2 regions of the Leptothrix mechoopdaensis genome follow, and region 2 is predicted to be linked to the other one. Evidence: predicted binding sites of a transcription regulator. Region 2 holds the regulator's gene; the other holds the start of a gene.

Evidence for each region. The regulator FNR, encoded in region 2, switches genes on or off when oxygen is low (the NO sensors DNR and NnrR bind a similar motif). The targets are predictions, from matches to a motif close to TTGATNNNNATCAA.
Region 1: paaY (phenylacetic acid degradation protein PaaY) is a predicted target of FNR. The motif match lies at 1,990-2,003, and genes of this name have one in related genera.

Annotation. Positions count from the first base shown of each region.
Region 1 covers NZ_CM132699.1:2,393,155-2,400,704, forward strand. The annotation lists gene paaK (phenylacetate--CoA ligase PaaK) at 1-592, opposite strand, end outside; gene paaI (hydroxyphenylacetyl-CoA thioesterase PaaI) at 626-1,078, opposite strand; gene ACWA7K_RS10470 (enoyl-CoA hydratase-related protein) at 1,079-1,933, opposite strand; gene paaY (phenylacetic acid degradation protein PaaY) at 2,092-2,700, shown strand; gene ACWA7K_RS10480 (IS110 family RNA-guided transposase) at 3,278-4,234, shown strand; gene ACWA7K_RS10485 (hypothetical protein) at 4,547-5,182, opposite strand; gene aroE (shikimate dehydrogenase) at 5,288-6,121, shown strand; TPP riboswitch at 6,169-6,306, shown strand; gene ACWA7K_RS10495 (FAD-dependent oxidoreductase) at 6,380-7,550, shown strand, end outside.
Region 2 covers NZ_CM132699.1:1,078,850-1,086,399, forward strand. The annotation lists gene ccoG (cytochrome c oxidase accessory protein CcoG) at 1-1,320, shown strand, start outside; gene ACWA7K_RS04870 (hypothetical protein) at 1,353-1,664, shown strand; gene ACWA7K_RS04875 (hypothetical protein) at 1,688-2,038, shown strand; gene fnr (fumarate/nitrate reduction transcriptional regulator Fnr) at 2,117-2,863, opposite strand; gene hemN (oxygen-independent coproporphyrinogen III oxidase) at 3,104-4,498, shown strand; gene ACWA7K_RS04890 (urease accessory protein UreH domain-containing protein) at 4,584-5,348, shown strand; gene icd (NADP-dependent isocitrate dehydrogenase) at 5,491-6,744, shown strand; gene ACWA7K_RS04900 (branched-chain amino acid ABC transporter permease) at 7,090-7,550, opposite strand, start outside.

The sequences.
Region 1 (7,550 bases), 1.3 Mb from region 2:
CCTCGACGATCACCTGCATGTAGCTCGGCGTCACCATGATGATGTCGGGCCTGAAGTCGGTGATCAGCTGGACCTGCTTCTCGGTCTGGCCACCCGACATCGGGATGACGGTGCAGCCCAGCCGCTCGGCGCCGTAGTGCGCGCCCAGGCCGCCGGTGAACAGGCCGTAGCCATAGGCCACGTGGACGATGTCGCCGGCCCGGCCACCGGCCGCGCGGATCGAGCGCGCCACCAGGTCGGCCCAGGTGTCGATGTCCTGCTTGGTGTAGCCCACCACGGTCGGCTTGCCGGTCGTGCCCGACGAGGCATGCACGCGCACCACCTGCTCGCGCGGCACCGCGAACAGGCCGAACGGGTAGTGGTCGCGCAGCGTGGCCTTGCCGGTGAACGGGAACTTCGACAGGTCCGCCAGCGAGGTCAGGTCCGACGGATGCACGCCCTTGGCATCGAAGGCCTGGCGGTAGTGCGGCACGTTGTCGTAGGCATGCTGCAGCGTCCACTTCAGGCGCTGCAGCTGCAGGGCCTGAAGCTCGTCGCGGCTGGCGGTCTCGATCGCTTCGAGCTCGCCGGGGGCGGGTTGCTTGACGGGCATGGTGTTGACTCCTGGAATACGAAAGGGCGTGGATCAGGCAGCCTGGACCGGCACGGTCTGGCGGCCCTTCATCGCATAGGACTTGCCGCGAAAGACCGCGATCAACGCGTCCTTCTGGTTGCGCACCTCGATGTCGTAGACGCCCGTGCGGCCGGCGCGCTGGACCTGCCGGGCGCGGGCGATCAGGCGGTCGCCTTCATGCGACGGCGCAACGATGTCGATCGAGAAACCCGACGCCACCGTGGCCTCGTTGCCGGCATTGCAGGCATAGGCGAAGGCGGTGTCGGCCAGCGTCGCGACGATGCCGCCGTGGCAGATCGCGAAGCCGTTGAGCATGTCGGGGCGCACGGTCATCTCGACCGTCGCGCTGTCCGGGCCGATCGCGGTGATCGCCAGGCCCAGGTGCTGCGCGGCGCGGTCGTTGGCATACATGCCGTCGCGCACGTGTTCGGCGGTCTGTTGCGGGGTCATCGAGGTAGACGTCATTCAGCGTTCCGTGAAGGTCGGTGCGCGCTTGGCGAAGAAGGCGGCGACGCCCTCGGCGTAGTCGGCCGCGCGGCCGAGCCGGCGCTGCAGCTGCGCCTCGTGGTCCAGCGCGGTGGGCAGGTCGGATGCCGCGCCGGCATCGATCGCGGCGCGGGTCTCGACCAGCGCCTTGACCGGCATCGCCGCCAGACGCTGCGCCAGCGCGGCCACGGTCGCGGCGAACTCGGCGTCGTCGACACATTGCCAGACCAGCCCCCAGTCGGCCGCCTGCTGCGCGCTCAGCTTGTCGCCCAGCATCGCCAGACCCAGCGCACGCTGACGCGTGGTCAGGCGCGGCAGCAGCCAGGTGCCGCCGCAATCGGGCACCAGCGCGATCTTGGCAAAGGCCTGGATGAAGCTGGCCGAGCGCGCCGCCACCGTCAGGTCGCAACCCAGCGCCAGGTTGGCGCCGGCTCCGGCCGCCACGCCATTGACCGCCGCGACGACCGGCACCGGCATCGAGCGGATGCGCAGCGCCAGCGGGCGGTAGGTCGCCTCGATCAGGTCACCGATGTCGGGCTGCAACGCGCTCGGCGCGAGCTGGCCGTCGACCATCACCGGCGCGACGGCCGGATCCGACAGGTCCTGCCCGGCACAGAAGCCACGCCCCGCACCGGTGATGACGACGCAGCGCACGCCGGCATCGGCCGCGGCGGCTTCCAGCGCCGCCAGCAGCTCGCCGTGCATCGCCGTGGTGAAGCTGTTCAGCGCCTGCGGGCGGTTCAGCGTCAGGGTGCGGACGGCGCCGTCCTGGCTGACCAGGACGAGGGCGCTGGACGGGGGGTTGGGCTGGGGATTGGGCTGGGGATTCGACAAGGACTCTGTCTCCGAAACATTCTTGACCGACCGGTAGGTAAATCGTAGCCTCCGCCTTGATCCACAACAAGGTCAGCGGCCTCGGGGTGAACCCGCAGAGCCGCGGTCGACGCAGATCAAGCCCGCGTCCACGCGACGCCGCCCACGGAGACACGCCCATGCCCTGCTACGCCCTCGACGGCATCCGCCCGGTGGTCGACCCGACCGCCCATGTCCACCCGACCGCCGTGCTGATCGGCGACGTCATCGTCGGCCCCGGCGCCTACATCGGCCCGCTGGCCAGCCTGCGCGGCGACTTCGGCCGCATCGTCATCGAGCGCGGCGCCAACGTGCAGGACACCTGCGTGATGCACGGCTTCCCCGGCAGCGACACGGTGGTCGAGGAAAACGGCCACATCGGCCACGGCGCCGTGCTGCACGGCTGCGTCGTCCAGCGCGACGCGCTGGTCGGCATGAACGCGGTCGTGATGGACGAGGCCGAGGTCGGCGAACAGACCATCGTCGCCGCCTGCGCCTTCGTCCGCGCCGGCCTGAAACTCCCGCCGCGCTCGCTGGTCGCCGGCCTGCCCGCCAAGGTCGTGCGCGAGCTGACCGCCACCGAGATCGCCTGGAAGCGCGAAGGCACCGGCGTCTACCAGGACCTGACCCGCCGCTGCCTGGCCAGCCTGGTCGAATGCGAGCCGCTGGACGCCGTCGAACCCGACCGGGCGCGCATGCCGGCACCGGACGTCAAGCCGCTGGTGGCGACGAAGCGGGAGGGTGGCTGATATGGGGGTGGTGGTAGGGCACGAGACCCCTCACCCTACCCTCTCCCGCAAGGGGAGAGGGAGTCTTGCCCCGTGTGATCGGTTTTGTTGGCGGTGGCTCATTTGATGAGCCACTCAAGACGACACGACGCCTCTTCAGCGCGACACCCTTCCAACCGCGTCCTCCCTCTCCCCTTGCGGGAGAGGGACCGAGGGTGAGGGGTCTCCTGCCCGACGCGCCAGCCCGCCGAACAGCAAATGCGTCGCCGGAGGGCGACGAGGAGTGAACCCCTCACCCTACCCTCTCCCGCAATGGGAGAGGGAGTCTTGCCCCGTGTTGATCGGTGTTCTTGGCAGTGGCTCATTCGACGAGCCACTCAAGACGACACGACGCCTCTTCAGTGCGACACCCTTCCAACCGCGTCCTCCCTTGTATCTTTGAGCCTCGGACCGGCCCGGGATCCCGACATCCCTCAGGGCCCTGAAGTGAAGCCCGTGGGAGAGCACTGGGCACACCCGAGCCGGACCGTCCTTCTCCGCAGCCCGAACGGTTGTTGGAACATGCAGTTCGCATAGACAAGGATGGGAGTGAGAGGACGTGTCCGACTCTGTGTTTGTGGGAATCGATGTATCGAGCCAGACCCTCGAAGTGGCCAGCACGGCCGAATCCAGGACCTGGCAGGTCAGCAATGACGGCGCTGGTATCGAGCAGCTGGTCCAGCAGTTGACGGCCTTGCGCCCTGAACTGGTGGTGCTGGAGGCCACCGGCGGCTACGAGTTCGAGGCCGCTTGTTCGCTGCAGGCCGGCGGCCTGGCCGTGGCGGTGGTCAATCCGCGCACGGCCCGCGACTTCGCGCGTGCGATGGGCGCACTGGCCAAGACCGACGCGCTGGACGCGCGCATGCTGGCCTTGTTCGCCCGCACCTTGCACCAGCGTCCGGATCGCGAGCGCTTCATCAAGCCGCTGGCCGATGCGGAGTTGCAGCGCCTGCAGGCGCTGGTGCTGCGACGGCGCCAGCTCGTGCAGATGCTGACCTCCGAGCGCCAGCGCATGCGGCTGGCGCACGTGGCCGCGCGGCCCAGCATCGAACGCGTCATCGAGTTCCTCAAGCGGGAACTGGGCGACAGCGATGCGGATGTGGCCAGCCATGTCCAACGCCACCACGCCGAGCTGGCTGCTGCGCTCACGAGCGTGCCGGGCATCGGCGCGGCGAGCGTCGCGGTGTTGCTCGCGGAGCTACCCGAACTGGGTCAGCTCGACCGACGTCGCGCGGCCGCGCTGGTGGGCGTGGCACCCCTGAACCGCGACTCCGGCCAGATGCGCGGCCAGCGTGCCATCTGGGGCGGACGCGCCGAAGTGCGCCGCACGCTCTACATGGCCACCCTCGTCGCCGTCCGCCACTGCGCCGTCTTCCGCGTGTTCTACGAACGCCTGCTGGCCAACGGCAAGCGCAAGAAGGTCGCTCTGGTCGCGGCCATGCGCAAGCTGCTGGGCGTGCTCAACGCGATCGCCAAACAGCGTTCCCGCTGGGTGCCGATGCTTCATGACACTTGACCTTCAAGACGGTTGCTCTCCCCTTGCGGGAGAGGGACCGAGGGTGAGGGGTCTCCTGCCCGACGCGCCAGCCCGCCGAACAGCAAATGCGTCGCCGGAGGGCGACGAGGAATGAACCCCTCACCCTACCCTCTCCCGCAAGGGGAGAGGGAGTCTTGCCACGTGTTGATCGGTATTCTTGGCAGTGGCTCATTCGATGAGCCACTCAAGACGACACGACGCCTCTTCAGCGCGACACCCTTCCAACCGCGTCCTCCCTCTCCCCTTGCGGGAGAGGGACCGAGGGTGAGGGGTTCCCCACCCACGCCCCGATCACAACGGAATCGGCACCAGCCTCATCCGCATCCCCGCATCCGTCACCTTGAAGTCACCCGGCTGCAGGCCCAGCAGCTTGATGCCCTCGCGCAGGCGGTCGTCGAAGCGGTGGACCTCGTGGTCCTGCAGCACGTCTTCCACCACGCGCGGGCCGACGCGTTCGACGGCTTCGGCGATGCGGCCGGGCAGGCCGGCGATGCTGAAGGTCTCGCCGCGCACGGCGTCGAGGCGCACGGTGCCGTCGCTGGCCTGGTAGCGCAGGCCGGTCGAGAAGGTCAGGTTGCCGTCGAAGGTGCGGCGGGTGAACAGGGTCTCGTCGACGCCGACGTCGCAGCCGAAGACGAGCTTGTTGTCCGACGGGCGCAGCTTGAGCTTCGGGCGCAGCAGGTGCAGGTCGAAGATCTCGCCGACGCGGCGGGTCAGCGGGAAACGTGGCGCGACGGCGTTCAGCAGGTCGGTCTGGCTGAGGTTCCATTCGCGCTGGAGGCCCGACAGGCCTTGCGCCCCTGCGCTGGCGCAGCCGCCCAGGGCCAGCAGCGGGGCCGAGCCGGCCCAGGCGAGGGCGCGCAGCAGGTGGGTACGGCGGGCCGGGTCGGCGGCTCCGCGACAATCGAGGTCGGTCGGGTTCTTCATGCGGCGATTCTGTCGCCTTGGAGGCCCGGCAGACGGCTCCGGACCCCGCGCTGGAACCACCGGATACACCTCCACACCTGAACTCACGCTCCGCAGACGCACACGATGGACCGCTACGTCATCGCCGGATTCCCGGTCAAGCACAGCCGCTCGCCGGCCATCCACAGCCGCTTCGCCGCCGAGACCGGCGAGCCGGTGCAGTACGACCGGCTCGAGATCAGCCCCGGCGAGTTCGCCACGCAGGTGCGCGCCTTCGCGGCCGCCGGCGGCAAGGGCTGCAACATCACCGTGCCCTACAAGCTCGAGGCCTGGCAGGCGGCGGTCCACCGCACGCCGCGCGCCGAGCTGGCGCATGCGGTCAACACGCTGCGCTTCGACGCCGACGGCTGGTCGGGCGACAACACCGATGGCGCCGGGCTGGTCCACGACATCACCGTCAATGCCGGCGTGGCGCTGCGCGGTGCGCGTGTGCTGCTGATCGGTGCCGGCGGCGCCGGGCTGGGCGCGCTCGGGCCGCTGATCGAGGCCGGCGTCGCCGAGCTGGTGATGGTCAACCGCACCGTTGCCAAGGCCGAGGAAGCGGTCGCCCGCCATGCCGCACTGGCGCGCCAGCACGGCGTGGCATTGCGGGCCGGCGGCCTGGACGAAGCCGGAGTCGGCCATGACGTGGTCGTCAACGCGACGTCGGCCAGCCTGGCCGGTGCCGGCAGCCCCGTGCCGGCCGAGACCCTGCGCCCCGGCTGCCTGGTGCTGGACATGATGTACGGCCCGGCCGCCCGGCCCTTCCTGGCCTGGGCGCGCGAACACGGCGCCGTCACCCGCGACGGCCTGGGCATGCTGGTCGAGCAGGCCGCCGAGGCGTTCCGGTTCTGGCGCGGCAAACGCCCGTCGACCGACGGCATCCTGGCCGCGCTGCGCGCCGAGGTCGACGCCAGCTGAGGCTGCACCGGCCGTCTTGACGCCCCGCCGCGACGCCCACCACAATCCGCGTCGCTCCGGGGTGCCCCCGGTTCGAGCCAGGTCCTGCGAGGCCTGCCGATCCGGGCGCTGAGATGGCCGAACAGGCCGAACCCGCTGTACTTGATCCGGTTCGTACCGGCGGAAGAAGAGCGAAGCGCACGCACCCGAGAGGTCCACCACCCGGTGACCTTCACGGGCGACCTTCGGAGCCCCACACGCTTGCGAAGGACCCGCCCGATGACCCCCGCCCCGTCGACCGAATCCCCACGCCGCATCGGCATCGCCGGTGCCGGCGTGCTCGGCCGTCTGGCTGCGTGGGCCTTGGCGCGGGCCGGTCATGCGGTCGAGGTGTTCGACCCTGCGCCCGGCCCCGGTGCCCGCCACGACGGCCGGGGCGCGGCCGGCCAGACGGCGGCCGGCATGTTGAGCCCGCTGGCTGAGCTGGACAACGCCGGGCCCGAGGTGGCCGCGCTGGGCTGGCGTTCGCTGGACCTGTGGCAGGCCGTCGCCGACCGTCTGGCCGATCACCCCGCTGCCCGCGACGCCGCCGCACAGGCGCGCCACAGCGGCCTCACGCTGGGCCTGCAGGACGAGCCGACGCCCGTGCCCGCCGACACCTTCGGCCCGATCGGCCTGCGCCGCGCCGGCAGCCTGCTGCTGGCCCATGGCAGCGACCTGGGCGCGGCCGAACGGGTGCTGAGCCGCGTGCGCGCCGGTGCCGGTGCGCGCACCGACGGGCCGCAGCCACGGCCGCTGGACCGCGCCAGCCTGCGGGCGCTCGAACCCGCCATCGACCCCGCGCTGCGCGCCTGGCTGCTGCCCGACGAGGGCCAGCTGGTGCCGGCCATGATGCTGGCGGCGCTGGCCGCGCCCGACATCGGCGTCATCGACATCACCTGGCATTGGGGCCAGTCGGTCGACCAGGTCGAGCCCGGCCTGCTGCGCCATGCCGATGGCCGCGTGCATCGCTGCGACCTGGCGCTGGACCTGCGCGGCCTGGGTGCACGCCTGGACCCGCACGCGCGGCTGCAGGACCTGCGCGGCGTGCGTGGCGAGCTGGTCTGGCTGCATGCGCCCGGCCTGCGGCTGGACCGCCCGCTGCGGCTGCTGCACCCGCGCCACCGCGTCTACATCGTGCCGCGACCGGGCGAGCGCGTCGTCATCGGCGCCAGCGAGATCGAGAGCGAGGACCGCTCGCCCGCCAGCCTGCGCAGCGCCGTCGAGCTGATGGCCGCCGCGCACAGCGTGCTGCCGGCGCTGGCCGAGGCCCGCATCGTCCACCTGGAGACCAACCTGCGCCCCGCCCTGCCCGACCACGAACCGCGCATCGACGCACACGACGGCCTGCTGCGCATCAACGGCCTGTTCCGGCATGGCTGGCTGATCGCGCCAGCGCTGCTGCAGGACG
Region 2 (7,550 bases):
TGGCTGCTGGTCTGGCTGACCCAGGTCGTCTTCTACGGGCTGCCGTGGCTGAGCTGGAACGACCGCCAGGCGGTGTTGTTCGACCTCGGCTCGCGGCGCTTCTACATCTTCGGTCTGGTGCTCTATCCGCAGGACTTCATCTACCTGACGGGCATCCTGATCGTCTCGGCCTACGCGCTGTTCCTGTTCACCGCGCTGGCCGGCCGGCTGTGGTGCGGCTATGCCTGCCCGCAGACCGTCTACACCGAGATCTTCCTGTGGTTCGAGAAGAAGTTCGAGGGTGACCGCGCCGCGCGCATGAAGCTCGATGCCGGTCCGTGGACCGGCGAGAAGTGGCTGCGCAAGGGCGGCAAGCAGCTCGCCTGGATCACCTTCGCGCTGTGGACCGGCTTCACCTTCGTCGGCTACTTCACCCCCGTGCGCGAACTCGCCGTGTCGGCCGTGACGCTCGGCTTCGGCCCTTGGGAATGGTTCTGGGTGCTGTTCTACGGTTTCGCCACCTACGGCAATGCCGGCTACATGCGCGAGCAGGTCTGCAAGTACATGTGCCCGTACGCGCGCTTCCAGAGCGCGATGTTCGACCGCGACACGCTCATCATCACCTACGACGCCGCACGCGGCGAACCGCGTGGCTCGCGCAGCAAGAAGGCCGATCCGAAGACGCTGGGCCTGGGTGCCTGCGTCGACTGCAACCTGTGCGTGCAGGTCTGCCCCACCGGCATCGACATCCGCAAGGGCCTGCAGTACGAGTGCATCGGCTGCGCCGCCTGCGTCGACGTCTGCGACGGCGTGATGGACAAGATGGGCTACGAGCGCGGCCTCGTGCGCTACACGACCGAGAACGGCCTCGAAGCCGGCTGGACCCGCGCGCAGATGTGGCGCCGGGCGCTGCGGCCGCGCGTGCTGGTCTACACCGCCATCCTGTTCCTGATCGTGGCCGCGCTGGGCATCAGCCTGGCGCTGCGCTCCCCGTTCAAGGTCGACGTGGTGCGCGACCGGGCCTCGCTGGCGCGGCTGGTCGACGATGGCGCGATCGAGAACATCTACCGCCTGCAGATCATGAACACGACCGAGTCGACGCAGACCTATCGCGTCGACGCCGGCGGGATCGAGGGCCTGTCGGCCGCCATCGACGGCGAGCTGCGGGTCGGTCCGGCCGAGGCCCGCTGGATCACCGTTGCCGTCCGGCTCGATGCGCTGCAAGCCCAGCGGGCCGGCAGCGGCAGCCACCCGATCCACTTCGACATCCAGCGCCTGCCCGACGGCGCCGGCGCGCCGGTCAGCCTGCGCGAGAAGTCCACCTTCCTCGTGCCGCGCTGAAACGCGTCGCACCGAACACCCGGAGAACACCGATGTCCCAAGCCCATGCCCCCGCCGCGCCTGCCCTTGCCCCTGTCGCCACCCGCAGCGCGCGTCGCGTCTGGTGGCGCGAGCCGATGATGTGGCTGGTGCTGGGCGGTCCGGCCATCGTGGTCGCGGCCAGCTTCGTGACGCTGGCCATCGCGATCACGCATCCGGATCCGGTGCTCGACACGCGCGCCAGCAGCGTCGCCGCCGACGATGTCGAGAACGGCGCCCACACCGGTGACCACGCCGGCAACCTGCCGGCGATGCAGGCCCGCAACCACGCGGCGACCGGCGGCAAGCCCGAAGGCGTCAAGTGAGCGGGTCGGCCGGTTCCCGTCCGATGCCCGACCGGGGCGAGGACAGCGACTTCGACAGCTCCGAGCTGGCCGCGCCCGACGACGTGCGCGCCGCGCCGGTCGCCCTGACCGGCTTCGGCCGCCGCGCGCTCGCAGTGCTGTGGCCGGCCTTCCTGATGGCCGGCGTGCTCGAGATGCTGGTCTTCGCCTTCGTCGACCCGCAGGCGCTGCACTGGCTCGGCGGCGCCCCGGTCGACATGGACCGCAAGGCCGTCTACTCGATCGCCTTCTTCCTGTTCTGGGTCGTGCTGGGCCTGTCCGGCGCCATCACCCAGCTGCTGCTGCGCGAGCCCGCCACCGACGGCGACCTCGCGACCCGACGGCGCTTCCCCTGAATCGCGCCAGCCCCGTGGCAGACGTGAAAACGGCGACCCGAAGGTCGCCGTCGTCGTCTTGGGGCAGGGTGCTTCAGCTCAACAGGCGGCGCCGTTGACGACGCGTTGCAGGGCGTCCTGGTCGAGGATCCGGATGTCGCGCTGCTTCACTTCGAGGATGCCCTCGTCCTGGAACTTCGAGAAGGTCCGGCTGACCGTCTCCAGCTTCAGGCCCAGGTAGCTGCCGATCTCCTCGCGCGTCATGCGCAGGACCAGCGCCGAAGCCGAAAAGCCGCGCGCCTGCAGGCGCTGCGTCAGGTTGAGCAGGAAGGCGGCCAGGCGCTCTTCGGCCCGCATGCTGCCCAGCAGCAGCATGACGCCGTGGTCGCGCACGATCTCGCGGCTCATGATCTTGTGGAACTGGTGCTGCAGCAGCGTGAACTCGCGCGACAGGTGTTCGAGCTGGCCGTACGGGATCATGCAGACCTGCGAGTCCTCCAGCGCGACGGCGTCGCAGGAATGGCGGTCGTTGCTGATGCCGTCCAGGCCGATCAGCTCGCCGGCCATCTGGAAGCCGGTGACCTGCTCGCGGCCGTCCGAGGCTGACACGACGGTCTTGAAGAAGCCGGTGCGCACGGCGTACAGCGCGGCGAAGTCGTCGCCGGCGTGGAACAGGCTCTCGCCACGCTTGACGCTGCGACGGGTGCTGATGATGTTGTCCAGCGAGACCAGCTCGTCCTCGGACAGGCCCACGGGCAGGCACAGCTCGCGCAGGTTGCAGGCCGAGCACGCCACCTTCAGCGCATTGAGCGGGGACGACGGGGTGGCGGTAGCTTCGTGGATCATGGTCCGGTTCCTGTTCGGTGGCGGAGGCGCCACAGTATGCACGCCCCCGCACACTGGCTTGGGTTTTGATGCGTGTCGCGATCAGGGGATTCTTGACCCGGCCCTCCGCACGCGGCTTGAGGCAGGTCAAGTCCGGACGGCGGATGCGCGGCACAGTGGGACGCCATGCACACCATGACTTCCGGTCCGCTGGCTGCCGAGGCGGCTGCCACGTCCAACCCGTTCCACGGAGATGCCGACATGCCCCAGCCCCCTGCGCTGAGCGACGACCTGCTGCGGCGCATGGACCGGCCGGGCCCGCGCTACACGTCCTACCCGACGGCCGACCGCTTCGTCGAGGCCTACACCGCCGAACACTACCGCCAGGCGCTGGCCCAGCGCGCCAGCGGCGCCATCGGCGCGGCCGGCGGCCCGCTGTCGCTGTACGTGCACGTGCCGTTCTGCGAGTCGGTCTGCTACTACTGCGCCTGCAACAAGATCGTCACCAAGGACCACGGCCGCGCGTCGGCCTACATCGACGCGCTGGCGCACGAGGCCTCGCTGGTCACCGACGTGCTCGGCCGCGGCCATTCGGTCACGCAGCTGCATTTCGGTGGCGGCACGCCGACATTCCTCGACGACGGCGAGCTCGACCGCCTGATGGGCATCCTGCGCCGCCACTTCACGATCGAGCCGCGCGGCGAGTATTCGATCGAGATCGACCCGCGCACCGTCACCCGCGCGCGCCTGAAGCACCTGGCCGACCTCGGCTTCAACCGCCTGTCCTATGGCGTGCAGGACTTCGACGGCGAGGTCCAGAAGGCCGTTCACCGGATCCAGCCCTACGAGCAGGTCGAGGCGCTGATGAACGATGCCCGCGATCTGGGCTTCCAGTCCATCAACGTCGACCTGATCTACGGCCTGCCGCGCCAGACGCCCGAGAGCTACGCCCGCACGATCCGCCAGGTCGCCACATTGCGCCCGGACCGCATCGCGATGTACGGCTACGCACACCTGCCGCAGCGTTTCAAGCCGCAGCGCCGCATCGTCTCCGAGGAACTGCCGACCGGCGCGCAGCGCATCGGCATGCTGTCGCAGGCCATCAGCGGCTTCATCGCGCACGGCTACCAGTACATCGGCATGGACCACTTCGCGCTGCCCGAGGATTCGCTCGCGCAGGCCAAGCGCCAGGGCCGTCTGCACCGCAACTTCCAGGGCTACAGCACCCAGGCCGACTGCGACCTGATCGCGCTGGGCGTCTCGGCCATCGGCCGCGTCGGTGCCAGCTACAGCCAGAACGCCAAGACGCTGGACGAGTACTACGACGCCCTGAACCGCAACGAGCTGCCGATCGTGCGCGGCCTGTCGCTGACCCGCGACGACCTGGTCCGGCGCGCCGTGATCATGGCCATCATGTGCCACGGCCGGCTGAGCTACGAGTCGGTCTCGCTGGCCCACCTGATCGACGTCAGAAGCTACTTCGGCGCGGAACTGGAGGCCGTCGAAGGGCTGGCCGAGGACGGCCTCGTCACCATCGATGCCGACGGCTTCGAGCTGACCGCCCTGGGCTGGTACTTCGTGCGCTCGGTGGCGATGGTGTTCGACAAGCACCTGCGTGCCGACCTGTCGCGCGAACGCTTCTCGCGCGTGATCTGACGACCCGGGTCCTTCAAGCCGCCAGGCCATCACGCGGTCTGGGCGGTCTGGACGGCCTGACGCCTGCTCGCCCGACAATCTCCCGATGAGCCTGACCCTCGCCGCTTCCGCCGCCCTGATGGGCCTGGCCGGCTCGCTGCACTGCGCCGGCATGTGCAGCGCGGCCTGCACCGCCGTGGCCGGGCGCTGCACCCCGGACCGGCCGGGGCAGGGCACCACGGCGGTGCTGGCCGGCCGGCTGATCGCCTACGCGGCGGCCGGCGCGCTGGTTGCCACGGCGGCGGCCGGGCTGCGCTGGCTGGGCGAAGGGGTCGGCTGGCTGCGGCCGGTCTGGTCCGCCCTGCAACTGGCGCTGCTGGTGCTCGGCCTGTGGCTGCTGGTGCGTGGGCGCATGCCGGCGGCGGTGCAGGGCTGGATCGAGTCGCTCGGCCAGCCGCGTTCGCCCGAACAGGTCGGCGACGGCGGCTGGCAGCGCATCCGCATCCAGCGACGTCTGCCCGGCGGGCTGAAGGCCGGCGCGCTCGGCCTGCTCTGGCCCGTCATCCCATGCGGCCTGCTGCACGGCGCGCTGCTGGTGGCCTCGATGGCATCGGGTCCGCTGGCCGGTGCCGGCGTCATGGCCGCCTTCGCGCTGGCCAGCAGCGTCGGCCTGGTCGCCGGTCCGGCGTTGTGGTTCCGGCTGCGGCCGCTGCTGGCGCGGGGTCGTGACGAGGGGCATGACGCGGGCGGCGCGGCAGTCGACGATGGCGGCGCCCTGGCGCTGCGCCTGGCCGGCGCCATGCTGGTTGCCAGCGTCGGCTGGACACTCGGCCACGGCCTGCTCGAACCGCTGCAGGCCTGGTGCGCCTGAGCCGGTCGGGCACACGGCTTGCACGCAGGGCGCACGCGCATCGTCGCCGGGGCCACAGGCTGTCAAGTCCACGACAGAGTGCCTGCCCTAGAATCGCTTTCCCCTGAGAAATCACCCTACCGAATCACACGGAGTCGGCCACATGTACCAACACATCCAGGTGCCCGCCGGGGGCCAGAAGATCACCGTCAACGCTGACTTCTCGCTCAACGTCCCCAGCAATCCCATCATTCCCTACATCGAGGGTGACGGCACCGGTTTCGACATCACGCCCGTCATGCTCAAGGTGGTCGACGCCGCCGTCGCCAAGGCCTACGGCGGCGCGCGCAAGATCCACTGGATGGAGATCTACGCCGGCGAGAAGGCCACCAAGGTCTACGGCCCGGACGTGTGGCTGCCCGCCGAATCGCTCGAGGTGCTCAAGGAGTACGTCGTGTCGATCAAGGGCCCGCTGACCACCCCCGTCGGTGGCGGCATCCGCTCGCTGAACGTCGCGCTGCGCCAGGAACTCGACCTCTACGTCTGCCTGCGCCCGGTGCAGTACTTCAAGGGCGTGCCTTCGCCCGTGAAGGAACCCGAGAAGATCAACATGGTCATCTTCCGCGAGAACTCGGAAGACATCTACGCCGGCGTCGAATGGGAAGCCGAGAGCGAGAAGGCCAAGAAGGTCATCAAGTTCCTGATCGAGGAAATGGGCGTCAAGAAGATCCGTTTCCCCGACACCTCCGGCATCGGCGTCAAGCCGGTCTCGCGCGAGGGCACCGAGCGCCTTGTGCGCAAGGCCATCCAGTACGCGATCGACAACGACAAGCCCAACGTGACCATCGTGCACAAGGGCAACATCATGAAGTTCACCGAAGGTGGCTTCCGTGACTGGTCGTATGCCCTGGCCCAGCGCGAGTTCGGCGCCGAGCTGATCGACGGCGGCCCGTGGTGCAAGTTCAAGAACCCGAAGACGGGCCGCGAGATCATCGTCAAGGACTCCATCGCCGACGCCTTCCTGCAGCAGATCCTGCTGCGCCCGGCCGAGTACAGCGTGATCGCCACGCTGAACCTCAACGGCGACTACATCTCCGACGCGCTGGCCGCCCAGGTCGGTGGCATCGGCATCGCCCCGGGTGCCAACCTGTCCGACTCGGTCGCCTGCTTCGAAGCCACCCACGGCACCGCGCCGAAGTACGCCGGCAAGGACTACGTCAACCCCGGCTCCGAGATCCTCTCGGCCGAGATGATGCTGCGCCACATGGGCTGGACCGAAGCCGCCGACCTGATCATCGCGTCGATGGAGCGCTCCATCGCCAGCAAGAAGGTCACCTACGACTTCGCCCGCCTGATGGACGGCGCCACCCAGGTGTCCTGCTCGGGCTTCGGTCAGGTGATGATCGACCACATGTGATGCGGTCTCGGGACGTCCCAGGACGTCCCGATTTGCCGATTTCGGAACCCCAGTTCGTTGATTCGACTGGGGTTTTTGTTTTGGGGGATTCCAGGCGGTTTGTTGACATCCCGGCGAGGCAGGGCCAGATTCGGGGCCATCATGGGGCCACGGCTTCGGCCAAGTCATCGTCATGCGACACGTCAACTATGTCCTCAAGCCCTTGGTGATCGACCACGCCAAGCCGCGTGAGAAAGGCTATGCACTGACTGTCAGGTCGTGCAGCGACATACGGCTGAAGGTGGTTGGCGGCATTTGCAAGGCGGTTTGCAGGGACTGATGTTCGCCGACCAGTTCTGCATCGGATCAAGCCCGGCCGTGTCGCGGTCCGCTGTCTAGCCGGTACCCCACCGGCAGCAACTGCACACCGAAGCGCCGTTCCACCGTCCCCCAGATGCCGCGAGGCAGCAGCAGCGCGAACAGCACGGCCACACAGCCCAGGCCGATCAGGTAGGTCACGCCGGCAGCACCGAACAGCGTCTCGATGGTGAAGAACAGCAGTGCCCCGAGGATCGGGCCCTCGTAGGTGCCGATGCCGCCGACCAGCACCATGAACAGCATGTAGGCGGTCCACTGCACGCTGAAGTAGGTCTTGGGCTGGAAGGTCACCGAGGTCGCCAGCCACAGCGCGCCCGCCGCCGCGCAGCCGAAGGCCGACAGCACAAAGAGCATGCGCTTGGTGGCAAAGACCTTCACGCCGACCGACGCGGCGGCTTCCTCGCTGTCGCGGATGGCCTGCAGGGCACTGCCGACGCGGCTGCGCAGCA